Regions from separate parts of the Listeria sp. PSOL-1 genome, predicted to be linked through region 2. Evidence: a T-box and tRNA genes for the amino acid it is inferred to sense, from the RefSeq annotation. Region 2 holds a T-box; the other holds one or more tRNA genes.

Region 1 (5,800 bases), 360 kb from region 2:
GCTATTACCGACAAGTAAGTTGTAATGGCTATCATAAATCCCACCACGGGGCATATTTTTTTTGATCATTACATTATTGGTTCGTTCTGCTTTTTTCTTATACGAATTACCGTCAACAATTTGCACAACTCCGAGACGTAAAATAAGCGCTGAAAAAAGTAAAAAAACGATAAAAAATAAAATATTTAAACGAAGGGGTAGCACAGGAATCTTTTTCTTTTCTTTTTTATCAGTGTTAGGCGTTCGCCTTATACGAAATTTCACACATACAAATCCTTTCTTTAATGATTAAAATAAGGTAATAAAAACCCTGCTCTTTTTATTTTAACAGATTATCTCCAATTCGTCGTTTAAAGATTTCTTAAAAATGCATGAGAAATGATAGAAGCTTTTTTCTATCATTTCCTCATCAACAGTCACTAACTTAAGTTAGTATCACTCAAACATATCGTAGAAGTCTAGCCTCAAATTTTTACCTTTACGGCAATTTATTCCCAGCAGACAAATAAATGTCATACCATTCCTCACGCGTCAAGGTGACTTCGCTAGCCTTACTAATTTTTTGTAATCGTTCAGGCGTCATTGTCCCAACAATTGCTTGCATTTGTGCAGGATGATGCAAGATCCAAGCAATTGCAATTGCAGCGTTAGTTACATGATATTTTTCAGCCACTTGCTTTAATTTTTTATTAACTTCTGGAAATTTTTCATTATCTAGAAAAACGCCTTCAAAATAACCATATTGAAATGGAGACCAAGCTTGAATCGTCATCTGCTGAATCCTACTATATTCTAAGATCCCATTGTCACGGTTAATGCCCGCTTCATTGGTCATATTTACATTAAAACCTGCATCAATCATTCCTGTATGCTTAAGACCAAATTGAAGCTGATTAATGAGTAATTCTTGATTTACCGCCGTTTTCAGCAATTCAATTTGCATTGGATTTTGATTACTTACACCAAAATGACGGACTTTCCCCGCCTTTTCTAACTCATCAAATGCTGCTGCAACTTCTTCAGGCTCCATCAATGTGTCTGGGCGATGCAACAATAAAATATCCAAGTAGTCCGTTTTTAAGCGTTTTAAAGTACCATCTACCGAAGCAATAATATGTTTCTTTGAAAAATCAAAAAGACCTTTTCTGATCCCACATTTTGATTGTAGAATCATTTTTTCTCTTAAATGCGCTTTTTGCGAAACAACATTTGCAAAAATTTCTTCCGATTTTCCAGCTCCATAAATATCGGCATGATCAAAAAAATTAATTCCTTGTTCAAGCGCAGTCATCACTATTTTCTCAGCTTCATTTGTTGAAAGGTTGGCCATACGCATACAACCAAGTGCAATTGCCGGAGCTTTTATCTTTCCACCTAAATTAATTTGTTTCATGACTATTCCACCTTTCTTTCATTCATTATATGATAATTTTACGAAAAAACGTAGGATTTCACTTGAATGAGGAATTAGAACTGGTATTTTTCATTTATTTATTATACAATACCTTTTGTTGGCAAGTTTTCATGATGGAGAAATACCCAAGTCCGGCTGAAGGGGACAGACTCGAAATCTGTTAGGCGGTGTATGCCGCGCCGGGGTTCGAATCCCCGTTTCTCCGTTTTCCAGATTGATTTCTCATATAATTCTTAACGAATATAAAGCGAGTTTCAAGTTTAGTTGGATATGATATCCATTCGAAATCAATCTATGTCTTTTACCAGTATGGTTCTCTCTTTCCCATACTGGTTTTTTATCATTTTTTCAAAAAAAGAAAATCAGACAAGCAAGCTAAATACTAGAAGTAAAATGGCTAGCAGAAAACCATTAATCCAACTAAAAGTTTTCCAAAAAGCAGCTTTTAAATTCGGAAAATAAAGAGAAAAAATACGAAATCCAATTAAATTGGCTACTGAAGCAATGAGTGTTCCTATTCCGCCAATGTTTACACCTAACAAAACAGCATGCGCATGGGCAGAAAATGGCGCAATTAAAATTGCAGCAGGAACATTACTAATCAGCTGACTTACTATAGCTGAGCCAATTAAACTAGATAGTGGGCGCGTCAAAAGCTGCGGAAGAAAATGCTTCATCAAAGAAATAGACATTAAATTTCCAACAATTAAAAAGAAAAACACAAACGTAAGAAGTAGCCGATAATCGATTTTCCTAAATGCAGTACGATCAAAAAACAGCAGTACAATACATAATAGCGGAACAACGATAAAATATGGTATAAGCTTTAATACTGTCAAAACCATAGCTATAAATAGGAAAACAGGAACAATCACAGCTTTCTTATTTATGGTTTGAGTTTCCGAAATATTTGCTAGTGTGAGTTCTTTTAACGGGATTTTCAACGTTAACACGAATAAAAGCACGAGCGAAATAAACGATAATGGTAATAACCAGCGTAAGAATGTGACAATGCTTAAATGGTAGTAAGCAAATAAAAAAAGATTTTGCGGATTTCCAAATGGCAATAATACACTTCCCAAATTAGCCGCTATAATAAGTAAAACAACACTCCAAATAATTTCAGGAAAATCTTTTACCTTTTTTACAATCATAATAAAAATCGGGATTAAGCTTAAAAGCGCGACATCATTCGTTAAAATCATGGACGAAAAAAAGCAAGCCATACTAAACGACGAACAAGAACACGTGTAGATTTAGCACTCCTGATCATTTTTTCAGCTAGAACATTTAGTACGCCCACTCTTTCAAAAGATTTTATAACTAGCATCAAACCAAACAGTGAAAAAATCATCTTGACATCAATGTAAGAGATGGCAAATTTTCCATATAAGCAGCTAGCTATGGCAAGTAAAAATGAAATGGTAAATAACCAATCCTTTTTTAAAAACATTAATATTTTCATGCTTTAGCCCCTCAAGAATGAAATAGCGATTTAGACACATTTAATTCCCCATTTTAAAGTCTTTACTTGTTAGCTCAAACCTTCCCTTTAACCCCGGTGTGATATAAACTTTTTTATTTTTGCTTACAAAAATGGCTTCCACACCTTTTTGCTTCTTAATAAACTTAAGTCCACTTTCAATTCCTTCAGAAAAGGCTGCGGAACTAAGACCATCACCGGTAATTGATTGATCACTAATGATAGATACACCTGCAATATCATTATCAAATGGATAACCTGTTTTTGGATTAAATAAATGATGATATTTTTTCCCATCTACTTCTAAAAAGCGCTCATAAATACCGGAAGTCACAATTGATTTATTTTGTTCAGGTAATTTGCCAAGGATTGTTCCTCTTGGCGAAAAAGGATCTTGAATGCCGACATTCCAATCCCCACCTTTTGGACTTTCACCTTGAACAATTACATTTCCTCCTAAATCAATAATTGAAGTGGTAACGCCATTTGCTTTAAATACTTGTTCAACTTGATCGGCAATGAAACCTTTGGCAATGCCGCCTAAATCTAACTGCATTCCTGCTTTTTTTAGATAGACTGTTTTATTTTGATCGTTTAATTCGATGTTTTTATACCCGATTAGTGGTAACCGCTGATTAATTTCACTTTGTGCTGGTTTTCTAGCATCTGGAAAACCAATATGCCAAAGTGAAGTAATGGGACCAATTGAAATATCTTTAGAACCACCTGTTGCCTGACTATACTTTATCCCTTCTTTAATTAAATAATAAATATCGTTATCTACTTTAACTGGTTGTTTCCCACTTGCTGCATTGATCTTATCAACTTGTGAGCTCCTTTTTTCTTCGTCATTGACATCAATTTTATCAGCTAATTCTCGAACTCGCTTAAACCCTTTATCTAAAACAGCTTCTTTTCCGTTATCATAAATTTTTAACGTTACAACCGTCCCCATTAAAAATTCTGTTTTGGCATAAGGTGTTGTGATCAGATTCCGTGTATCCTTTTTTCCTGAAGAGTTACCGCTTGATGCACAGCTAGCAAGAAGTAGTGTTAAACAACTAAAAATAATGATTGTAAAGCCTTTTTTCTTCATAAACTCACCTCATAATTTATCCTACGCTAATAATGTATCCTTTATAACAAATGAAGTCAATATAAAAAAGAGCGGGAACCTTCTTTACACCAGGATCTCGCGTTCTGATATTCTCTGCTAAAAAAGGGTATAAGAAAATTAGCTTACACTAAAAAGGGGCGAAAAAGGTGAAACATAATAAAAAAAGTATTAGCCAAAACTTAAATATTTTACGTGCAGGAGTCCTTGGTGCCAATGATGGTATTGTTTCAACAGCGGGTATTGTTATTGGCGTTGCTGGTGCAACAACCCACCTCAATACCATTTTTATTTCTGGAATTGCTGGACTTGTTGCTGGGGCCTTATCGATGGCTGGCGGTGAATATGTTTCTGTCAGCACACAAAAAGACACCGAAAAAGCAGCAATCCAAACTGAACGAGAGGAAATTGCTGCTGATTATCAAGGTGAGTTAAAAGAACTGGCAACCTTTTATGAAAATAAAGGGCTAGCAAAAGATCTAGCCTACCAAGTAGCCTTTGAGTTAATGGCAAAAGATGCACTTAATGCTCATGCTGAATCGGAATTAGGACTAAATCCTAATAATTATGTTAATCCCTGGAACGCTGCACTTTCTTCTATGTTGTCTTTCTCAGTAGGCGCACTTTTACCACTTTTAACGATTTTGCTTTTCCCGCCTAATGTACGTATTGGGCTCACTTTTTTAGTTGTGCTAGCCTCTCTTGGGTTAACAGGGTATATCAGTGCTTACTTAGGCAGTGCTCCGAAACGAAATGCTGTTTTGCGCAACATGTGTGTTGGGATGCTAACAATGATCATCACGTACCTTGTTGGCTTATGGGTTGGTATTTAACCTAGATCTTGTCCAGTTAAAATAATGTAACAAAGCAAGAAAATATTTAAAGCAACAATCACAAGTGTTGCTAACCATGCTAACATTTTTACTGAGAAGGTATTAGCAAATTCACCCATTTTCTTCTTATCACTCGTAAATAATACGAGTGGAACAACAGCAAATGGTAATTGCAAGCTTAAGATCACTTGGCTCCATAAAAGTAAAGAGCCTGTCCCTTTTTCTCCGGCGATCAATGTCACAATAAAGACGGGGATAACTGCAAGCAGACGCGTAATCATTCTTCTAAGCCAAGGTTTCATTCGTAAATGGATAAAGCCTTCCATGACAATTTGTCCACTCAAAGTTCCTGTAATTGTTGAATTTTGTCCTGAAGCTAGTAATGCTACCGCAAAAAGTGTACTAGCAAGCCCCGTTCCAAGCGTTGGACCAAGCAAACGATAAGCTCCTTCGATTTCAGAAACATCTAATCCTTTTCCAAAAAATGCGGATGACCCAAGAATTAAGATTAATGAATTAATCGCAAAAGCAACCGTTAATGAAAACGTTGAATCAATTTTAGCAAATTTCACAGCCTCTTTTTTACCTGCTTTTGTTCGTTCATACTTTCTTGTTTGAACAAGTGAAGAGTGAAGGTATAGGTTATGAGGCATTACTGTTGCCCCTAAGATCCCGAGTGCAATAAACAGCATTTGCGGATTAGTAGCAATTTCAGTATGAGGCAAATAACCTTCTAAAATAGCGCTAACGGAAGGATGGCTAACTGCAACTTCAAAAATAAAAATGGCAAAAATCGTTATCATTAGAACAATGACGATCGACTCGATAATACGGAAGCCTTTTTTTTGCAATAAAAGGAGTAGTAACACATCGAGCGTCGTAATTGCTACGCCAGCTAGAAGTGGAATACCAAACAGCAAATTAAGCGCAATTGCCGAGCCGATAACTTCAGCAAT
Region 2 (5,800 bases):
TTTGGGACTTTTCAGCTCTATTTTAGGAGTTATTGGCGCAGTTGTTACCCAAGCCCTTGTTAACCCGATCAGCTATGAACATATCACGTATAACATTATCCAAATTTCACTTGGACATGCCATATTTGGCGTGGTCATCAACATCATCATTAACCTACTTGCAGCCTTAGCCCCAAGCCGAAAAGCAGCCAAATTAGATCCAATCGAAGCATTAACAGTCGAATAGTCAAGAGCTTGTAAAGCGTAGGTTCTACATTTCGAACACAACAAATCGAGCGAAAGCGTTTGTATTAAAGAAGTTTGCCAGAATCCGGAAGCGGAGCGTACGACTGTACGTGAGAACCGGAAGTCTGGCAAACTTCTTCAATGCGAACACTTGTCACCGATTTATTTTGCGTATGCCGCAGTCACACGTTTAATGCCCCCCATGTAAGGTTGAAGCACTTTTGGAATTTGCACTGAGCCATCTTCTTCTTGATAATTTTCCAAGATCGCAGCTACCGTCCGCCCAATGGCAAGTCCAGAACCATTTAATGTGTGGACATACTCAGGTTTTGCATTGGCTTCTCTACGAAAACGAATATTGGCTCTCCGTGCTTGGAAAGCTTCAAAATTACTACATGAAGAAATTTCGCGATACGCGCCGTAACTTGGTATCCATACCTCTAAGTCGTATTTTTTTGCTGCGGTAAAGCCTAAATCAGCCGTACACATACTAAGTACACGATAAGGAAGTTCTAAGCGGCGTAAGACTTCTTCAGCGTTAGCTGTTAATGCTTCTAGCGCTTGATAAGATTCTTCTGGCTTAACAAACTGGACTAATTCGACTTTATTGAATTGATGCTGTCTGATTAATCCACGCGTATCTCGACCAGCTGAACCCGCCTCAGAACGAAAACACGCACTAAACGCAGTATATTTACGCGGCAAGTCTTCTGCTTTTAAAATGTCATCACGATGATAATTTGTTACTGGGACTTCCGCTGTTGGAATTAAGAAATAATCTTCTTTTTCAATAAGAAAAGCATCTTCTTCAAATTTAGGTAATTGTCCTGTTCCTGTCATACTTGTGCGATTTACTAGATAAGGAGGTAACATTTCTTCATACTGATGTTCTGTCGCATGTAAATCCATCATGAAATTGAGCAAGGCACGCTCTAACCGTGCACCCAACTTTTTATAGAAAACAAAGCGACTGCCAGTAACTTTAGCAGCGTTCTCAAAATCTAAAATATCAAGCGCTTTTCCTAAATCCCAATGTGGTTTTGGCTCAAAGTCAAAATGACGAACTTCTCCCCATTTGCGAATCTCAATATTATCATCTTCAGAATCACCTATTGGCGTCGATTCATGCGGAATATTTGGAATTGACATCAAAATTTGCTCTAGTTTTTCATCAATTTCTTTTAATTCTAAATCAAGCGCCTTAATTTTATCGCCAACAACGCGCATTTCTTCAATTTTTGCCTCTGCACTTTGTTTATTTCTTTTAAGCTCTGCAATTTCGGCTGAAACTTCATTCCGCTCGCTTTTTAAGTTTTCTGATTCTAAAATCAATGTTCTTCTCCGTTTATCAAGCTCACCAAATTTCTCAAACTCACCTAAATCTTCCCCACGATGAGTGAGCTTAGCTTTTACTTCTTCAAACTGATTTCTTAGTAATTTAACATCTAACATAATTTCTTCCTCCTTTATAAATTAAAAAACTCCCGCCTCTTCTCTTTTGTAGAGAAGGGACGGAAGTTAACCGCGTTGCCACCCTAAATTGAGACCACTAAGGGTCTCCAGCTTCATTTTGATTTAACGGCTCTAACCGGAATAGCTTCGTCACTATTCACTCCAAGATGGATTCATAAAGCTCTTTCGCAGATTCGCACCACCCATCTGCTCTCTTTTAGAAAGATCTCTTTATTACTAGTTCTCATCAACGCTTTCCTTTGTTTAATTACTTGTATTCTAACTTATGTTGCCACATTTGACAAGCATTTTTTGCTAAGCTTGTTAAAATAAAGATTATCTGCTATAAAAGAAATAAGTAGGTTAAAAGGGGGATTTCACAAAATGATTTTATTAATTGACCATCATGATTCTTTTACGTACAACCTCTATCAATATTTTTTAGAGCTAGGGACGAATGTTGACGTTGTTTATCCTGAAAAACTCGCTCATATTACGAACTTTTCATATTATAAAGGCATTGTTTTATCCCCAGGGCCCGGTTCTCCTGAAACGAAAAAAGAAACGCTTGCCTTTTTAGCTAAAATTCCTACTGATATGCCAATCCTTGGAATTTGCTTAGGTCACCAGATCATCGCTTATCATTTTGGTGGAAAGATAATCAAAGCACCTGCCCCATTTCACGGTAAAACAAGTGAAGTGATGACTTATCCTAGCAAATTATTCCAAGATATCCCCAAAAAAATTACCGTCACGCGCTATCATTCGCTTATTGTTCCACGTGAAACATTACCTAATAATTTATTGATTACTGCAGAAACAGATAACCAGTTGATCATGGCATTAGAACACCGTTTTTTACCAATTATGAGCGTTCAATTTCATCCAGAAGCGATCCTTTCAACCTATGGCCATCAAATCTTAGCTAATTTTTTACAATTTGCTGAAGGGAGAAACAGATAATGAGCCTGTTACAATTTGATTTTGAAGGTATTTCAAAGCGTTTCACTAAACCAATTGAGATTTTACAAACACATTCACTTGCAGAAATTCCAGCCATTTTCGCCCGAGCCGAAGCAGCAAAGGCATCAGGCAAATATATCGCTGGTTATGTTAGCTACGAAGCCGCTCCTGCTTTTAATATAAAAATGAAAACATACGAAAATACAAGTTTACCACTTGTCTGGTTTGGCATTTATGACCGTTATGAGAGCGGAATAAATCTTCCTGCTGATAGCTACCCTTTTTCATTTCAATTTGATACCACTTTTGCTGATTATCAAACTGCCATAAATGAGATAAAGCAACAAATTGCCTGTGGAAATACCTACCAAGTAAACTACACGATCCGCTTAAACACAGAGTATCCCAGCCATGCTAATTGGGCGGGCTATTATCAGCAATTAAAACAAATCAGTGATGTTCCATATTCGGCCTTGCTCGACTTAGATGACTATCAAATTTTATCAGCTTCCCCAGAGTTATTTTTCAAAGCAAGCCAACGTGAAATAACCGTTCGCCCAATGAAAGGTACAGCGACACGCGGACAAACTGAACAAGAAGACAATGAATACTTTCACTGGTTGCAAAATGATCCAAAAAACCGCGCTGAAAACGTCATGATCGTTGACTTACTGAGAAATGATTTAGGACGAATTGCTGTTCCCGGAAGCGTGAAAGTCACCAAACTTTGTGAGCTTGAAGCTTATCCAACGGTTTGGCAAATGACATCTACTATTCGTGCTACGATAAAAAAAGAGATTTCATTATTTAAGTATTTTCAAGCGCTTTTCCCGTGCGGTTCGATTACTGGCGCTCCAAAAATCAGTACAATGAATGTGATTAAAGATTTAGAAACAAGCCCTCGTGAAGTTTATTGCGGTGCCATTGGCTATATTACACCTAATGATGAGATGATCTTTAGCGTGCCTATTCGGACACTTATAGCTGATAAAAGAAAACAAACTGTTACGTATGGCGTTGGTGGAGGAATTGTCTGGGACTCCACCGCAAATAAAGAATATCAAGAAGTACACGCTAAAAAAGCTGTCCTAAATAATGCCTTCCCTGAGTTTGGCTTAATCGAAAGCATGCGTTTAGAAAATGGTGAAATTAAGCGCCAATCCTTGCACAACCAACGCTTGAAGAAAAGTGCTCAGCATTTTAATTTTCATTTTTCAGAGCATGAGATTCAAACAGCTTGGGAAAAGATAGCCAAAAAACACCCAACCAATTGTTTCAAACTCCGTAGTGTGTTATCCAAAGATGGAAGTTTACAGCTTAATGTAAATCCTATTGCTTCAAAAAATGATGTGCAAAGCTTTGAACTTGCTGATCATCCTATAGCTGAGCACCAATTTTTAGCACACAAAACTACAAAAAGAGATTTCTACGAATCCTGCCGTAAATCACATACTGATGAAACATTGCTTTTTAATACACGTGGTGAAATAACTGAATTTATAAATGGAAATATTATGATCGAACAAGATGGCGACTACTTCACTCCACCTCTTTCAGTTGGAATTTTACCTGGAGTCTTTCGGCAAGAATTGCTTAAAACAAAGCGTTTACAAGAAAAAATAATAACAACTACTGACCTAAAAAAAGCCAAATCCATCTGGCTACTTAATAGCGTACGGGAGTTTGTTCAAATGAAAATGTTGGATTAACAAACTCCCTCTTACGAAAAATATGCTATACTTTAAGGTACAGCACTTTATTTTTTTAAATCATTTTGAAAGCGTTTTAATTAATACGCTATTGAAAAGGGAGAGAATCAAATGAAGAATATTTCAAAAATGTTGTGCAGTTCTCTAGTTTTGTCTGTAAGCCTTGTACTTCCAACATCTGTTTTTGCAGAAACCACAAATTCTGGCGAAAAAACGAACACTATCTCACAAGAACTTCCAGAGCCGGAAAAAGCAAACAAAACCACAGCCACAGCCAAACTACAAAATCAAGAAGCTAAACCGCTAGCTACAGCCAAAACAAACCTAAGAATAGAAATCAAGACCAAAGTAAATCCAGCTCTTTTTGTTAACGCTGAAGCGGGTGTAAAATTAACTTTCAAAACAAAACCAATCGTCTCTTCATTAGGAAGACAAAACGTGACTATTCTAGCAATTAATGCGACAAGATCTGAAGAAATCACAGTGAACTATGCTGTCCAAGATACACAAAAACCTAAGATCAAACTGATTGATAAAGTAAATATTCTCAGCTTAGGCGAAGAAAGGTATGCCGGCGAATTTGTTAATGTAAGCGACAATTCAGATAACTATGATATCTTCTTTGCTCATCGAGAACCACATCTTGATACATCTAAAGTCGGCAAATTCTCAGTAGATATCATTGTTCGTGATAAATCAGGGAATGAAACAGAGATAACACTCAACTATGAAGTGATAGACGAGACAGACTTTCTGGATTTGGAATTTAATTATTCTGCCCCAACAATTGACAAAGCCAAATCTACAGCTACTAACATCTATGGTAAAACCCGCCCTAATACTGTCGTTGCTGTTATTCATGCTAAGAGTGAAAAACTGCTAGCCAAAACGCTTGCCACTGATAATGGGAACTTTCATCTTAACTTAAAAAGAAAACCTTTGAAAAAAAAGCAGCTCGTTTATATCCAAAGTATCGATCTAGAACAGGAAGAAATTAGTGCGATCGCTGAGTATTCGTATAATGGCAAAAATGCTACAGCTAAACGCCCAACAACAAACAAAGTTACCACAGCGTCATTTAAAAAAAAGCCAACATTTACCCAACTCCCTAAAACTGGAGATCGCCATCATCCAGAGAGTATAGGCCTTGGCCTCCTTGTAACAGCTCTTTACTTAAAAAAGCGTAGTTGACCGAAGCAGTGGCGAGTTGACTTGCCACTATTTTCTTTGAAAAATTTCATAAAAACTCCATCTTTTTCAGCTATAATTAGCTAGAAAGTTAATAAACAAATAAAAAATTCTTCGTTTGCCAGGTGCTAATTCCTGAAAAACAAAGAATTTAATTTTTTTCTTTTACTTAACTTTTGCAGGATTTCCCATGACCACACTTCCTGCTTCCACATCCTTTGTCACTACACTTCCAGCGCCAACTATCACTTGATCAGCGACTT

Evidence for each region. The T-box of region 2 lies ahead of serS (serine--tRNA ligase). A T-box ahead of a tRNA ligase gene usually reads a tRNA of that ligase, here a tRNA-Ser.
Region 1: it encodes a tRNA-Ser, which carries the amino acid that the T-box ahead of serS (serine--tRNA ligase) is inferred to sense. The anticodon was not compared.

The regions. Positions count from the first base shown of each region.
Region 1 is NZ_LR760298.1:1,477,861-1,483,660, forward strand. It holds gene G6Q10_RS07125 (peptidoglycan D,D-transpeptidase FtsI family protein) at 1-264, opposite strand, end outside; gene G6Q10_RS07130 (aldo/keto reductase) at 479-1,393, opposite strand; tRNA gene G6Q10_RS07135 (tRNA-Ser) at 1,530-1,619, shown strand; gene G6Q10_RS07140 (SLC13 family permease) at 1,777-2,619, opposite strand; gene G6Q10_RS07145 (transporter permease) at 2,616-2,879, opposite strand; gene G6Q10_RS07150 (FAD:protein FMN transferase) at 2,920-3,993, opposite strand; gene G6Q10_RS07155 (VIT1/CCC1 transporter family protein) at 4,161-4,844, shown strand; gene G6Q10_RS07160 (Nramp family divalent metal transporter) at 4,841-5,800, opposite strand, start outside.
Region 2 is NZ_LR760298.1:1,842,540-1,848,339, forward strand. It holds gene G6Q10_RS08930 (alpha/beta fold hydrolase) at 1-226, shown strand, start outside; gene serS (serine--tRNA ligase) at 388-1,677, opposite strand; T-box leader at 1,730-1,937, opposite strand; gene G6Q10_RS08940 (anthranilate synthase component II) at 2,062-2,640, shown strand; gene pabB (aminodeoxychorismate synthase component I) at 2,640-4,349, shown strand; gene G6Q10_RS08950 (cell wall anchor protein) at 4,461-5,540, shown strand; gene G6Q10_RS08955 (acetyltransferase) at 5,703-5,800, opposite strand, start outside.